DNA from 2 places in the Ectobacillus sp. JY-23 genome. Region 1 is predicted to be linked to the other one. Evidence: a T-box and tRNA genes for the amino acid it is inferred to sense, from the RefSeq annotation. Region 1 holds a T-box; the other holds one or more tRNA genes.
The links. A T-box is a leader RNA that pairs with one kind of tRNA and senses whether it is charged. The one in region 1 lies ahead of pheS (phenylalanine--tRNA ligase subunit alpha), so its partner is inferred to be a tRNA-Phe.
Positions count from the first base shown of each region.

Region 2: it has a tRNA-Phe gene. The T-box ahead of pheS (phenylalanine--tRNA ligase subunit alpha) is inferred to sense a tRNA for this amino acid. The anticodon was not compared.

Region 1 is NZ_CP095462.1:1,779,358-1,786,669, forward strand. Features, by position in the region: gene polX (DNA polymerase/3'-5' exonuclease PolX) at 1-8, opposite strand, end outside; gene MUG87_RS09235 (CvpA family protein) at 64-597, opposite strand; gene zapA (cell division protein ZapA) at 601-864, opposite strand; gene pheT (phenylalanine--tRNA ligase subunit beta) at 1,085-3,496, opposite strand; gene pheS (phenylalanine--tRNA ligase subunit alpha) at 3,510-4,544, opposite strand; T-box leader at 4,595-4,819, opposite strand; gene MUG87_RS09255 (TrmH family RNA methyltransferase) at 4,863-5,615, opposite strand; gene sspI (small acid-soluble spore protein SspI) at 5,721-5,933, shown strand; gene MUG87_RS09265 (M42 family metallopeptidase) at 6,059-7,117, opposite strand; gene MUG87_RS09270 (dUTP diphosphatase) at 7,205-7,312, opposite strand, start outside.
Region 2 is NZ_CP095462.1:3,189,419-3,196,730, reverse strand. Features, by position in the region: gene MUG87_RS16195 (penicillin acylase family protein) at 1-1,701, opposite strand, end outside; tRNA gene MUG87_RS16190 (tRNA-Glu) at 2,064-2,135, opposite strand; tRNA gene MUG87_RS16185 (tRNA-Asn) at 2,140-2,214, opposite strand; tRNA gene MUG87_RS16180 (tRNA-Ile) at 2,227-2,300, opposite strand; tRNA gene MUG87_RS16175 (tRNA-Trp) at 2,308-2,381, opposite strand; tRNA gene MUG87_RS16170 (tRNA-Thr) at 2,388-2,460, opposite strand; tRNA gene MUG87_RS16165 (tRNA-Phe) at 2,493-2,565, opposite strand; tRNA gene MUG87_RS16160 (tRNA-Asp) at 2,573-2,648, opposite strand; tRNA gene MUG87_RS16155 (tRNA-Met) at 2,650-2,726, opposite strand; tRNA gene MUG87_RS16150 (tRNA-Ser) at 2,768-2,860, opposite strand; tRNA gene MUG87_RS16145 (tRNA-Ala) at 2,864-2,936, opposite strand; tRNA gene MUG87_RS16140 (tRNA-Pro) at 2,943-3,016, opposite strand; tRNA gene MUG87_RS16135 (tRNA-Arg) at 3,022-3,095, opposite strand; tRNA gene MUG87_RS16130 (tRNA-Gly) at 3,139-3,210, opposite strand; tRNA gene MUG87_RS16125 (tRNA-Leu) at 3,217-3,300, opposite strand; tRNA gene MUG87_RS16120 (tRNA-Lys) at 3,307-3,379, opposite strand; tRNA gene MUG87_RS16115 (tRNA-Gln) at 3,387-3,461, opposite strand; tRNA gene MUG87_RS16110 (tRNA-Tyr) at 3,469-3,553, opposite strand; tRNA gene MUG87_RS16105 (tRNA-Val) at 3,560-3,635, opposite strand; rRNA gene rrf (5S ribosomal RNA) at 3,661-3,776, opposite strand; rRNA gene MUG87_RS16095 (23S ribosomal RNA) at 3,859-6,777, opposite strand; rRNA gene MUG87_RS16090 (16S ribosomal RNA) at 6,922-7,312, opposite strand, start outside.

The DNA.
Region 1 (7,312 bases):
GTAAACATTGCGCTCACCCCTTTTTTATCATAGAAAAAACTTCCCTTTATGTAAAAAGAGAAGCTACACTCTATCTCCGTACGCCCACAATTCTTTTACTTTATCAGAGAGCACAGGTGTATTATCTGCGATGATTTGGCAAAGAGCTGATTGCTCAATTGAGGCTTGTACTTCTTGAATAGGCAATAAGGTGCCAATTAAAATTAGTACAAATAACACAATATAAATTTCAACAACACCTAAAACGGCGCCTCCCAAAGCATTGGCTTGCTTAAGAACGGGAATTTGCGCAAACATGTTCAATAAGTGCCCAATTAGAGACAAAGAGATTTTTGTAACAAAAAATAAAATTACAAAAGCTATACCACGGTAAAATACTTCTTCTACGCCCCCCTCTTCTAACCACACAGGAGCGGACGTTGTTAGAGGGTAAGGAATAACCTCCCGAAGTATAGGCGCTACATCATCACAATACATATAGGCCACAAAATACGCGGCTATAAAGCCAATAAGCCTTACTGCTTGCAAAATTAAACCTCGTTTTAATCCAACGATGAAACCGAGTAACAGCAAGGCAATGATAAGTAAATCAATCATATATTATCCATTCCTTTTTGCGCGCTCTTTCAATCGTTCGTTTTCTTCTTTGAGTTTTATGTAATCGTGCACTACATTCACTGCAGTCAGCACTGCCAATCTGTTTATGTCAAGAGAAGGATTTTTGGCGTTTATTTCGCGCATTTTGTCATCGACAATTGCAGCGACCATTCGTATATGGCTTGTGCTTTCATCGCCAACTATAGCATATTGTTGGCCGTAAATTTCCACATTAATTTTAGTACGGTTTTGGTTTTGCTGTGACAACTCACTGTCCTCCAATCAACATACGGAATCCTAACTTCTATCATAACATGATTTGGCGACAGATGGAAATAGAAAGAGAACGCGGTTTTTTTATGAACTTACCTTCCATTATCACCGTTTCTAAGTGAGTTAAACATGCTGAAGTAGGATTTCCAAACTGTTTATTTGAAGCCATATAAAGACCCTATCACAAGTATAGTGACAGGGTCCAAGAGGATTATTATTTACGCAGTTGCGCGCTGTATGTTTCTTCCAACACATGCAGTACATTCGCATGTGCTTCTGTTACTTCTTCGTCCGTCAGCGTACGTTCAGGATCGAAATAACGAAGTGAGAATGCTAATGATTTTTTACCTGCTTCCATTTTCTCACCTTCGTATAGGTCGAATAGTAATACATCCTTTAATAAAGGACCGCCAGCTTCTTGAATAGTACGATATAAATCCCCTGCAGCAATGGACTTATCAACTACAAGAGCCATATCACGTGTCATGAATGGGAAGCGAGGGATGCTTTCATAAGCCACCTCAGTCACATCTGTACTAAATAAAGCAGTCAAAGATACTTCAAAGACATACGTATCCTTGAGATCAAGCTCTTTTTGTGCTGTTGGATGAATTTGGCCAATATAGCCAATTTCTTCTCCGTCTACTTCGATTATAGCTGTTCTTCCTGGATGCATACCATCACGCTTCGCCGCCTTATAGGTACAAGCGACGCCCAATACCTCAAACAAACCGTCTAAAATACCTTTTGCTACATAAAAGTCTACAGTCTTTTTCTCGCCCTGCCATGCATGATGCACATGTAATCCTGTAAGTACACCAGCTACGTGCTGTTCTTCTTTTGGCAATTCTTCTGTACCCGGAAGGAATACAGAGCCCATTTCATATAGTGCCACATTTTCTGCTTTTCTGGCATTATTATATGCTACTGCTTCAAGCAAGTGAGGTACCAAACTTAAACGTAGACGACTGCGCTCTTCACTCATCGGCAAAGCCAAGCGAATTGCTTCACTATCAATTGCTTGGATAGCATATTGCTTGGATTTTTCTGCGCTCGTTAAGCCGTACGTAATTGCTTCGTATAAACCTGCACCTTCTAAAAAGCGGCGTACTTTGCGACGTTTTAATTGATTTACCGTTAGTTTACCGCCTGTTGTTTCTGCTACTGGCAATGTTGCAGGAATGTGGTCATAGCCGTATAAGCGTCCTACCTCTTCCACTAAATCTTCCGCAATTGTAATATCCGAACGTCTAGAAGGGACATTGACATGGAATGCGCCTTCTACTTCAGAAAACGGGAATTTCAAGTTTGCGAAAATAGCAGCCACTTCTTGTGCAGAAATCGATGTACCAAGTACACTGTTGATTTTTTCAACCGTAACAGACACATTGTTCTCAGATCGCTCTAAACGATCTACCTCTACAACACCTTCTAACGCTTCGCCACCTGCATATTTCACCATTAATGCAGCTGCGTGCTGCGCTGCTTCAAATGTTCGTGCAGGATCAATGCCTTTTTCAAAACGGGCACTTGATTCACTACGAAGCCCTAAGTCTTTAGACGCTTTACGTACTGTCAATCCTGTAAAGTAAGCAGATTCGATTAATACATTTGTCGTTGTTTCATCTACTTCAGTGTTTGCGCCGCCCATTACACCGGCAACTGCCACAGCCTTTTGACCGTTTGTGATGACAAGATGATCAGCCTGCAGCTTGCGCTCTGTTCCGTCCAGCGTTTCAATCATTTCACCTTCTTCTGCAAGACGAACAATAATTTCTTTTGAACCTAGCTTGTCGTAGTCAAATGCATGAAGAGGCTGACCGTACTCCATTAAAATATAGTTGGTGATGTCCACAACGTTGTTAATTGGACGAACGCCAGCAGCCATAAGACGCGTTTGCATCCAAAGCGGAGATGGGCCAACTTTTACGTTCTTTACCATTTTCGCAATATATAGTGGATTTTCAGCAGGTGCATCTACTTGAACACGAATATAATCGGATGTTTTTTCGTTACTTTCATGCAGCTCTACCTTTGGAAGCTTAACCTCTTTTCCTAAAATCGCTGCAACCTCATACGCGACACCTAGCATGTTTAAGCAGTCGGCACGATTTGGCGTTAAACCAAGTTCTAATATTTCATCATTCAAGTTTAGTGCTTCTAACGCATCCGTTCCCACCTCAGCATCGCTTGGGAATACAAAAATACCTTCTGCATATTCCTTAGGTACAAGCTTTGTATTTACACCCAGTTCTTGCAGAGAGCAAATCATACCATGAGAAACTTCGCCGCGCAGCTTTGCTTTTTTGATTTTTAAGCCTCCTGGTAGCTTCGCACCCACCTTCGCAACTGCTACCTTTTGACCTTGGGCTACATTTTTAGCGCCACAAATAATTTGAACAGGCTCTTCTTCTCCTACATCCACTAAGCACTTGCTGAGTTTATCAGCTTCTGGATGCTTTTCTCTCTTCATTACATAACCGACCACCACATTGCTGATGCCTTTATTTAAAATCTCTATACCCTCTACTTCAATACCACTTTTTGTGATTTTATCCGCAAGTTCAGACGCTGTTATGCCGTCTAAATCTACGTACTCTGCTAACCATCGATAAGATACGAACATGCTGTTCCCCTCCTTAAGCTCGTTTGAATTGTTGTAAGAATCTAATATCGTTTGTATAGAAATGACGAATATCATCAATACCATACTTTAACATCGCAATACGTTCAGGCCCCATACCGAAGGCAAAGCCTTGATATTCTGTAGGATCATAACCTGCCATGCGCAACACGTTCGGATGCACCATACCGCCCCCTAAAATTTCAATCCAGCCTGTTCCCTTACAAGTGCCACAGCCTTTTCCGCCGCACATCATACAAGAAATATCCATTTCTACAGATGGCTCTGTAAACGGGAAGAAGCTTGGGCGTAAACGAATTTCACGCTCAGAGCCGAACATCTTTTTCGCGAATACTTGTAATGTACCTTTTAAATCGCTCATGCGAATGTTTTTATCAATTACAAGTCCTTCAATTTGCATGAACTGATGAGAGTGTGTTGCATCATCATCATCACGACGATACACTTTACCAGGACAAATAATTTTAATTGGACCTTTTCCTTCATTTTTCTCCATCGTTCTTGCTTGTACTGGTGATGTGTGTGTGCGAAGCAATACTTCTTCTGTAATATAGAAGGAGTCCTGCATATCGCGTGCCGGATGCCCTTTTGGCAAATTCAATGCTTCAAAGTTGTAGTAATCCTTCTCTACCTCAGGACCTTCCGCCACTTCGTAGCCCATACCTATAAATAAATCTTCAATTTCCTCAATAACGGCTGTCAGTGGGTGATGCGCGCCTGTCGCGACAGGGCGTCCTGGTAAAGTTACGTCAATTGTCTCTGTAGCCAATTGCGCTTCAATTGCAACTTTTTCAATTTCAGCAACTTTTTCTTCTAAGCGTGATTGGATTACTTCTCGTACTTCATTAACCAAGGCACCCATACGAGGACGCTCTTCCGCTGAAAGCTTACCCATACCGCGCAAAACTTCCGTAATCGGACCTTTTTTCCCTAAATACGCTACGCGCACATCGTTTAATTCTTTTAACTCGCTCGCAGCTTCAATTTGAGCAAGCGCTTCTTCTTGCAATTCCTTCAAACGTGCTTCCATAACATAACCTCCTAAATAATGAATATAAAACACAAAAAACCTCTTCCCTAGAAAGGGACGAGGTTTGATCGCGGTACCACCCTAATTAACGACAGATTGTCGTTCGCTTCATTGTCATAACGGTTAAACCGGTACGCCTTTATATGTAAATCATAGTCCCGGCGCCAACTCCAGAGGTGAATTCATTTGCTTCTACCATAAAAATGCTTGCAGTCTAAGGCATTTTCTCCCTGTTTGGTGAGCGACAAACTACTCTTCTCTATCAACGTTTTTGTGTTATTCAGCTTTTAATTATTATAGAAAGTTTTTCGTCAATTATCAACCCCGCAAATAGTACGTTAACACCCCTGTTGCTACTGCAACGTTTAACGATTCTGCACGGCCATGAATGGGGATATACAAATTATGATCACATAGCCCAAGCAGTTCTTTTTGTACACCACTACCTTCATTTCCAACAATTAAAGCAAACGTTCCCTGCGCCTGTATTTCCTGATAGGGCACCGCATGTTCTAAAGCTGTACCATATACAGGTACATTCTGCTTTTTGAGTTCAGTGATCCACCCCTTCAAGTTTCCTTTTATAACGGGCACATGGAAGATAGATCCTTGTGTAGAACGAAGTGTTTTGCTGTTGTAAACATCTGCCGTTCCTTCTCCTAAGATAACCGCATCAAGACCCGCAGCGTCTGCCGTACGAATAATGGTACCGAGATTTCCAGGATCCTGAATACCGTCAAGAAGAAGAAACTTACCATTAGCAAGCGGTATATCGTAAGATACTTTTTCACATACAGCTAACACACCTTGTGGCGTCTCTGTTTCACTCAATGTTTTCATAATTGCTTCTGATACCAAATATAACTCAATATCCCCAATGTTCCACTTATGTGGTAAATCTGTGTTTTCACTTATAATAAGCGTACGCACCATGTCTTGTGACTGCAGAGCCTCTTCAACAAGATGAAAACCTTCTATTAAAAATAAGCCTGTTTTTTCGCGTTCTTTTTTCGTTTGCAACTTTTTCCATTGCTTCACGCGCGGATTTTGAATTGAATCAATTTTTTTCATATGCTTTCCCTCTCTTTACACCTTTTCATTATAGCCTATTTTTCATACATAATTACACCCAAAACATCTAAAACTACATTCATCCTAAGAAAAGAGGTGTTTGTAATGAGCTTCAATTTGCGCGGTGCTGTGTTAGCAAACGTAAGTGGCAATTCACAACAAGAATTAGAAGCAACAATTGTAGATGCAATTTCAAGCGGTGAGGAAAAGATGTTGCCTGGTCTTGGCGTATTATTTGAAGTGATTTGGCAACATGCGGATTCTGGTGAAAAGCAAGAAATGTTATCAACATTAGAAAACGGGTTAAAAAAGGGCTAAACAAGAAAAGATGTACGGCACTGCCGTACATCTTTTTTCAGCATATAAAAGAAGGACTCATTAAAGGAATCCTCTTTTTCCAACCAGAATGAAAAAGTATTCTTTTTCAAGAAAATATCTTTACATCAATCGAATGTAATATTGTGTACTGTTTCCTTATCCAAACGCTTAATGACCGATACAATGAGTTTTACAGCATTTTCATAATCATCACGATGAAGCATTGCTGCATGCGAATGGATGTAACGCGTTGCAATTGTAATCGACATAGCTGGCACACCGTTCATAGAAATATGAATGGCTCCTGCATCTGTACCGCCACCTGCGATGGAATCGTACTGATACGGAATGCTTAATTCGTCTGCCACGTTTACCACAAAGTCACGCAAACCTTTATGAGACACAATAGATGCATCATATAAAATAATTTGTGGCCCATTGCCCATTTTGCATGCCGCTTCTTTTTCAGAAATACCAGGTGTATCCCCTGCAATGCCGACATCTACTGCAAATGCGATATCCGGTTGAATAAAGTTCGCCGATGTTTTTGCGCCTCGTAAACCAACTTCTTCTTGTACCGTACCTACACCGTACACGATATTCGGATGCGCTTCGTCTTTTAATTGCTTTAAGACATCAATTGCGATTGCACAACCGATGCGGTTGTCCCAAGCCTTCGCAAGTAGCATCTTTTCATTTTTCATTACTTGAAATTCAAAATATGGTACAACTTGGTCTCCTGGTCTTACGCCCCATTCCATTGCTTCTTCTTTGCTGGAAGCACCGATATCAATAAACATATCTTTAATATCAACTGGCTTTTTACGTGCTTCTATTGGCAAGATATGAGGCGGCTTAGAACCGATGATTCCTGTGATATCACCATTTCGCGTGGAAATTGTTACACGCTGTGCGAGCATAACCTGAGACCACCAGCCACCTACAGTTTGAAAGCGCAGAAACCCTTTGTTATCAATGGATGTAATCATAAACCCGACTTCGTCTAAATGACCAGCGACCATGATTTTTGGTCCATTTGCATCTCCAACCTTTTTAGCTACTAAGCTTCCTAGGTTGTCTGTTGTTACTTCATCAGCGTAAGGTGCGATGTATGTGCGCATAACCTCGCGCGGCTCGCGTTCATTGCCGGCGATACCTTTTGCATCTGTTAACTCTTTTAACATCTTTAACGTAGCGTCCAAAAAATACCCCTCCTTTTGTATGTAGCTCTTCTATTATACAAAAGGAGGGGGCAATATTCCAAATAGTCTTTAATATCCTTGTGTTTGACGTTCGTGATTCACTTCATTTTTTTCTAAATAGGCTCTTTCAATATCTTCCTCATTAAATTCCAGCGCCTGTCCCAAACGTAAATAACT
Region 2 (7,312 bases), 1.4 Mb from region 1:
TCCCTCTAGTTTTGATAAAAATACCGGAACAAATTCACGTGCTTGCAAGTTTATCTGATCCATTTGTAGCTCCATCATATCCTGCGGGGTTATATTGTTTTTCTCATATAAAACTTCCTTAATTCGCATTTCTCGGTACGGCTGTGCCCATGAATTAGTAATATGATAGGAATATTGATGAATCACTTTGTTGTTAGCTGTAGCGATAAATCCTTCTGTGGGATTGACTATAGTAGGTAGATCATCCCAAGGGATAAATCCAGTCCATTCGTATTCATCCGTCCACCCAGGAACAGGTAGTGAACCATCCCCTTGCTTTCGAATAGGAATTTTACCATTTGCTCGATATGCAATCGTTCCATCTTTTGATGCAAACACAAAATTCTGCGCCGGTGTATGAAAATAAGTAAGCGCATCTTTAAAACTCTCCCAATCTTTTGCAACATTCATACGCAAAACAGCTTCCAGCTCTGTAGAAGGTTCAAGAGCTGTCCATTTTAATGCCAATGCCGTTTCTTTATCCTGATCGTGTGCAAAGTCAGAAATAATGGGACCATGTCGTGTTTCTAATACTTCAAAAGCAATTGGTTCTTTTCCTTTTACTGCAATCGGTTCTTTTATAACCTTTGCTGGCTCCCATACATTATTAAATAAAAATTCCTTGTCATTGACAGGGTTTCTTTTTTCCATATAAAGATCCTGTACATCTGGTCCAACATTGGTAACGCCCCAAGCAATAAAATCGTTATGCCCGAGAATAATACCGGGAATGCCAGCGAATATAACGCCGCTTACATTCACACCTGGTCCACTCAGTTTTGTTTGGTACCAGATAGCAGGTGTTCCTAAAGAAAGGTGAGGATCATCCGCAAGCATTGGTTTGCCAGACTTAGTTTTAGATCCGCTTACAACCCAATTATTACTACCATTAAAAGGGTTAGGAATTACTGCCTGAACAAAGCGATTGGATATATCCAAGGAGGTTTCTTCAATAGCTGAGATGATTGCCGGTGCATCGTCTGGATATGCAGGGAATAACTCTAATGCCTTTTCTGTTGATACAGTTTTCAAAAGGTGATATCGAAAAGCTTGCCCTTGCCAATGTCCACCTAAATCAAATGCCATGTATTTACCAATCGCCAAGGAGTCAATAGGTGTCCAAAGTTCAGGCTCATACCTAAGCAACGTGAATTCGATTGGAAGTCTATTTTTCTTTTTAGCCCCCATAATAAATGCATTTACACCGTTAGCATACCACTTTAATACATCTTTTGCTTCTTTAGAATAAGAATCGTATGATAATTCCGCTGCTCTTCTTAAACCAAATGTACGAAAAAACTTATCTCTCTCTATAGTTGCTTCACCAATAACTTCGCTTAGTCGCCCAGATGCTTGTCTGCGACTTAAATCCATTTGAAATAAACGATCTTGTGCAGTAATGTATCCCTGAGCCATATATAAGTCTTGTAAACTATTTGCTTTAATATGTGGTACACCAGTTGCATCTCTTATAATTCTCACTTGCCCTTGAAGTCCATCTATGGCAATTACACCAGAAACTTGTGGAAGACTTCGTTTTATATACAATGTACCTGCTGTATAAGCAACACCTGCAATAGAGATGAGAAAGACTAATGTGATAGCTAAGAGTCTTTTCCACCTTCGCGTCTTCACCCGCTTTTCCACTAATAGTTGTTCCATTCAATTCCCCCCTTATATATGAAATTTCGCTGTATATAACATTCTTCCTTCATTACATAAAAAGAGTTATTTTATATCTGACACACATAAGAAACTTTCTTTACTAGGTATAAGTTAAAAATAAAGACTATATTAAAACCTGACGTTGCTAATTGGCACTTGTTGATGGGAGTGAGGCGGATGGAACACATGTGGGAAAAGTGAGTAAAGGAGAGACGTTGCAGGCGAATAGCGCCGAGTCGACTCCCTGACTGCCCGCGGAAAGCGAACAAACCTCCATAACGGAAATCAGCAACGAACTTTCACAGAGCCTAAATAAAAATATACAAAAAAAACCAGTGCGAATGCACTGGCTTTTGGTATGACCCGTACGGGATTCGAACCCGTGTTACCGCCGTGAAAGGGCGGTGTCTTAACCACTTGACCAACGGGCCTTAATGGCTCCGCAAGTAGGATTCGAACCTACGACCTATCGGTTAACAGCCGATTGCTCTACCGCTGAGCTATTGCGGAATATATCACTAATGGGCCTAAATGGACTCGAACCATCGACCTCACGCTTATCAGGCGTGCGCTCTAACCAGCTGAGCTATAGGCCCACGTGTTTGGCAGGGGTAGTAGGAATCGAACCCACACCGGAGGTTTTGGAGACCTCTGTTCTACCTTTAAACTATACCCCTAATCGATGCCGGCTAGAGGACTTGAACCCCCAACCTACTGATTACAAGTCAGTTGCTCTGCCAATTGAGCTAAGCCGGCTTATAAAGAAAAGTGATATGTAAATTAAGAAGTGGCTCGGGACGGAATCGAACCGCCGACACGAGGATTTTCAGTCCTCTGCTCTACCGACTGAGCTACCGAGCCATAAAAATGGCGGTCCCGACCGGGATCGAACCGGCGATCTCCTGCGTGACAGGCAGGCATGTTAACCGCTACACCACGGGACCTTGGTTGCGGGGACAGGATTTGAACCTGCGACCTTCGGGTTATGAGCCCGACGAGCTACCGGACTGCTCCACCCCGCGACAATCATGAATTATTTAATTTACCATTCATATAAAATAAATGGCGGAGGAAGAGGGATTCGAACCCCCGCGCGGCTCTCACCGCCTGTCGGTTTTCAAGACCGATCCCTTCAGCCGGACTTGGGTATTCCTCCGTATGGAGCCTAGCGGGATCGAACCGCTGACCTCCTGCGTGCAAGGCAGGCGCTCTCCCAGCTGAGCTAAGGCCCCATGAAATCGGGAAGACAGGATTTGAACCTGCGACCCCCTGGTCCCAAACCAGGTGCTCTACCAAGCTGAGCCACTTCCCGTATAACGCGCCCGAAAGGATTCGAACCCATAACCTTCTGATCCGTAGTCAGATGCTCTATCCAATTGAGCTACGGGCGCATAAACAACTGTATATATTTTGTGTGATATAAAATACAGTATAAGCGGAAGACGGGATTCGAACCCGCGACCCCAACCTTGGCAAGGTTGTATTCTACCACTGAACTACTTCCGCATATATTGGTGCGGGTGAAGGGACTCGAACCCCCACGCCGAAGGCGCCAGATCCTAAGTCTGGTGCGTCTGCCAATTCCGCCACACCCGCAAAATGTGAGCCATGAAGGACTCGAACCTTCGACCCTCTGATTAAAAGTCAGATGCTCTACCGACTGAGCTAATGGCTCATAATTATGGCTGGGCTAGCTGGATTCGAACCAACGAATGACGGAGTCAAAGTCCGTTGCCTTACCGCTTGGCGATAGCCCATCAAAAATGGTGGAGGGGGACGGATTCGAACCGCCGAACCCTGAGGGAGCGGATTTACAGTCCGCCGCGTTTAGCCACTTCGCTACCCCTCCGATATATGGTGGAGGATGACGGGATCGAACCGCCGACCCTCTGCTTGTAAGGCAGATGCTCTCCCAGCTGAGCTAATCCTCCGTAAAAAAAGCCCAAATTGGGCATTGCCTAGCGACGTCCTACTCTCACAGGGACAAGGTCCCAACTACCCTCGGCGCAAAAGAGCTTAACTTCCGTGTTCGGTATGGGAACGGGTGTGACCTCTTTGCCATCATCACTAGACATATGAAGGCATGTTCCTTCAAAACTGGATAACAAGTGTATAATCTAGCTTCAGCTTGCTAAACGCTCGCTTCTGCTTTTTTTGGTTAAGCCCTCGATCGATTAGTATCAGTCAGCTCCACACGTCGCCGCGCTTCCACCTCTGACCTATCAACCTGATCATCTTTCAGGGATCTTACTAGCTTGACGCTATGGGAAATCTCATCTTGAGGGGGGCTTCATGCTTAGATGCTTTCAGCACTTATCCCGTCCGCACATAGCTACCCAGCGATGCCCTTGGCAGAACAACTGGTACACCAGCGGTGCGTCCATCCCGGTCCTCTCGTACTAAGGACAGCTCCTCTCAAATTTCCTGCGCCCGCGACGGATAGGGACCGAACTGTCTCACGACGTTCTGAACCCAGCTCGCGTACCGCTTTAATGGGCGAACAGCCCAACCCTTGGGACCGACTACAGCCCCAGGATGCGATGAGCCGACATCGAGGTGCCAAACCTCCCCGTCGATGTGGACTCTTGGGGGAGATAAGCCTGTTATCCCCGGGGTAGCTTTTATCCGTTGAGCGATGGCCCTTCCATGCGGAACCACCGGATCACTAAGCCCGACTTTCGTCCCTGCTCGACTTGTAGGTCTCGCAGTCAAGCTCCCTTATGCCTTTACACTCTTCGAATGATTTCCAACCATTCTGAGGGAACCTTTGGGCGCCTCCGTTACATTTTAGGAGGCGACCGCCCCAGTCAAACTGCCCACCTGACACTGTCTCCCGCCCCGATAGAGGGGCGCGGGTTAGAACTTCAATACAGCCAGGGTAGTATCCCACCGACGCCTCCACCGAAGCTGGCGCTCCGGGTTCATAGGCTCCTACCTATCCTGTACAAGCTGTACCAAAATTCAATATCAGGCTACAGTAAAGCTCCACGGGGTCTTTCCGTCCTGTCGCGGGTAACCTGCATCTTCACAGGTACTATAATTTCACCGAGTCTCTGGTTGAGACAGTGCCCAAATCGTTACACCTTTCGTGCGGGTCGGAACTTACCCGACAAGGAATTTCGCTACCTTAGGACCGTTATAGTTACGGCCGCCGTTTACTGGGGCTTCGGTTCAAAGCTTCGCTTGCGCTAACCTCTCCCCTTAACCTTCCAGCACCGGGCAGGTGTCAGCCCCTATACTTCGCCTTGCGGCTTCGCAGAGACCTGTGTTTTTGCTAAACAGTCGCTTGGGCCTTTTCACTGCGGCTCTCGCTAGAGAGCACCCCTTCTCCCGAAGTTACGGGGTCATTTTGCCGAGTTCCTTAACCAGAGTTCTCTCGCACACCTTAGGATTCTCTCCTCGCCTACCTGTGTCGGTTTGCGGTACAGGCACCTTTTACCTCGCTAGAAGCTTTTCTTGGCAGTGTGGAATCAGAGAGTTCGCCCATACGGGCTTCCCCATCACAGCTCAGCCTTACGATGAGCGGATTTGCCTACTCATCAGCCTAACTGCTTAGACGCACGCGACCAGCGGTGCGCATCTCCTATCCTCCTGCGTCCCTCCATTGCTCAAACGGTAAAGAGGTGGTACAGGAATATCAACCTGTTGTCCATCGCCTACGCCTGTCGGCCTCGGCTTAGGTCCTGACTAACCCTGAGCGGACGAGCCTTCCTCAGGAAACCTTAGGCATACGGTGGATGGGATTCTCACCCATCTTTCGCTACTCATACCGGCATTCTCACTTCTAAGCGCTCCACCAGTCCTTGCGGTCTGACTTCACAGCCCTTAGAACGCTCCCCTACCACTGATACCTTTGGTATCAATCTGCAGCTTCGGTAGTATGTTTAGCCCCGGTACATTTTCGGCGCAGAGTCACTCGACTAGTGAGCTATTACGCACTCTTTAAATGGTGGCTGCTTCTAAGCCAACATCCTAGTTGTCTAAGCAACTCCACATCCTTTTCCACTTAACATACATTTTGGGACCTTAGCTGGCAGTCTGGGCTGTTTCCCTTTTGACCACGGATCTTATCACTCGTAGTCTGACTCCCAAGGAATAAGTCATTGGCATTCGGAGTTTGACTGAATTCGGTAACCCGAGGGGGGCCCCTAGTCCAATCAGTGCTCTACCTCCAAGACTCTCACACTTGAGGCTAGCCCTAAAGCTATTTCGGGAGAACCAGCTATCTCCAGGTTCGATTGGAATTTCTCCGCTACCCACACCTCATCCCCGCACTTTTCAACGTGCGTGGGTTCGGGCCTCCATTCAGTGTTACCTGAACTTCACCCTGGACATGGGTAGATCACCTGGTTTCGGGTCTACGACCACGTACTATGTCGCCCTATTCAGACTCGCTTTCGCTGCGGCTCCGTCTTATCAACTTAACCTTGCACGGGATCGTAACTCGCCGGTTCATTCTACAAAAGGCACGCCATCACCCGTAAATGGGCTCTGACTACTTGTAGGCACACGGTTTCAGGATCTCTTTCACTCCCCTTCCGGGGTGCTTTTCACCTTTCCCTCACGGTACTGGTTCACTATCGGTCACTAGGGAGTATTTAGCCTTGGGAGATGGTCCTCCCGGATTCCGACGGAATTTCACGTGTTCCGCCGTACTCAGGATCCGCTCAAGAGGGAACGAAGTTTCAACTACAGGGTTGTTACCTTCTATGACAGGCCTTTCCAGACCGTTTCGTCTACCTCGTTCCTTTGTAACTCCGTATAGAGCGTCCTACAACCCCAAGAGGCAAGCCTCTTGGTTTGGGCTAATTCCGTTTCGCTCGCCGCTACTTGGGAAATCGCATTTGCTTTCTCTTCCTCCAGGTACTTAGATGTTTCAGTTCCCTGGGTCTGCCTTCCTTACCCTATGTATTCAGATAAGGATACCATTCCATTACGAATGGTGAGTTTCCTCATTCGGAGATCTCCGGATCATAGCTCACTTACAGCTCCCCGAAGCATTTCGGTGTTAGTCCCGTCCTTCATCGGCTCCTAGTGCCAAGGCATCCACCGTGCGCCCTTTCTAACTTAACCATTAAAAAGTTTACACTTTTTGAATTACACTTGTATTGTTATCCAGTTTTCAAAGAACATGTTTGAGAGATAGTTCTCTCAAAACTGAACGAAGTTGTCAAAACGTATTCATACAATGAACAGCGTTCATTGATGTCTCCATAGAAAGGAGGTGATCCAGCCGCACCTTCCGATACGGCTACCTTGTTACGACTTCACCCCAATCATCTGTCCCACCTTAGGCGGCTGGCTCCTTACGGTTACCCCACCGACTTCGGGTGTTACAAACTCTCGTGGTGTGACGGGCGGTGTGTACAAGGCCCGGGAACGTATTCACCGCGGCATGCTGATCCGCGATTACTAGCGATTCCGGCTTCATGCAGGCGAGTTGCAGCCTGCAATCCGAACTGAGAACAATTTTATGGGATTCGCTCCACCTCGCGGTCTCGCAACCCTTTGTATTGTCCATTGTAGCACGTGTGTAGCCCAGGTCATAAGGGGCATGATGATTTGACGTCATCCCCACCTTCCTCCGGTTTGTCACCGGCAGTCACCT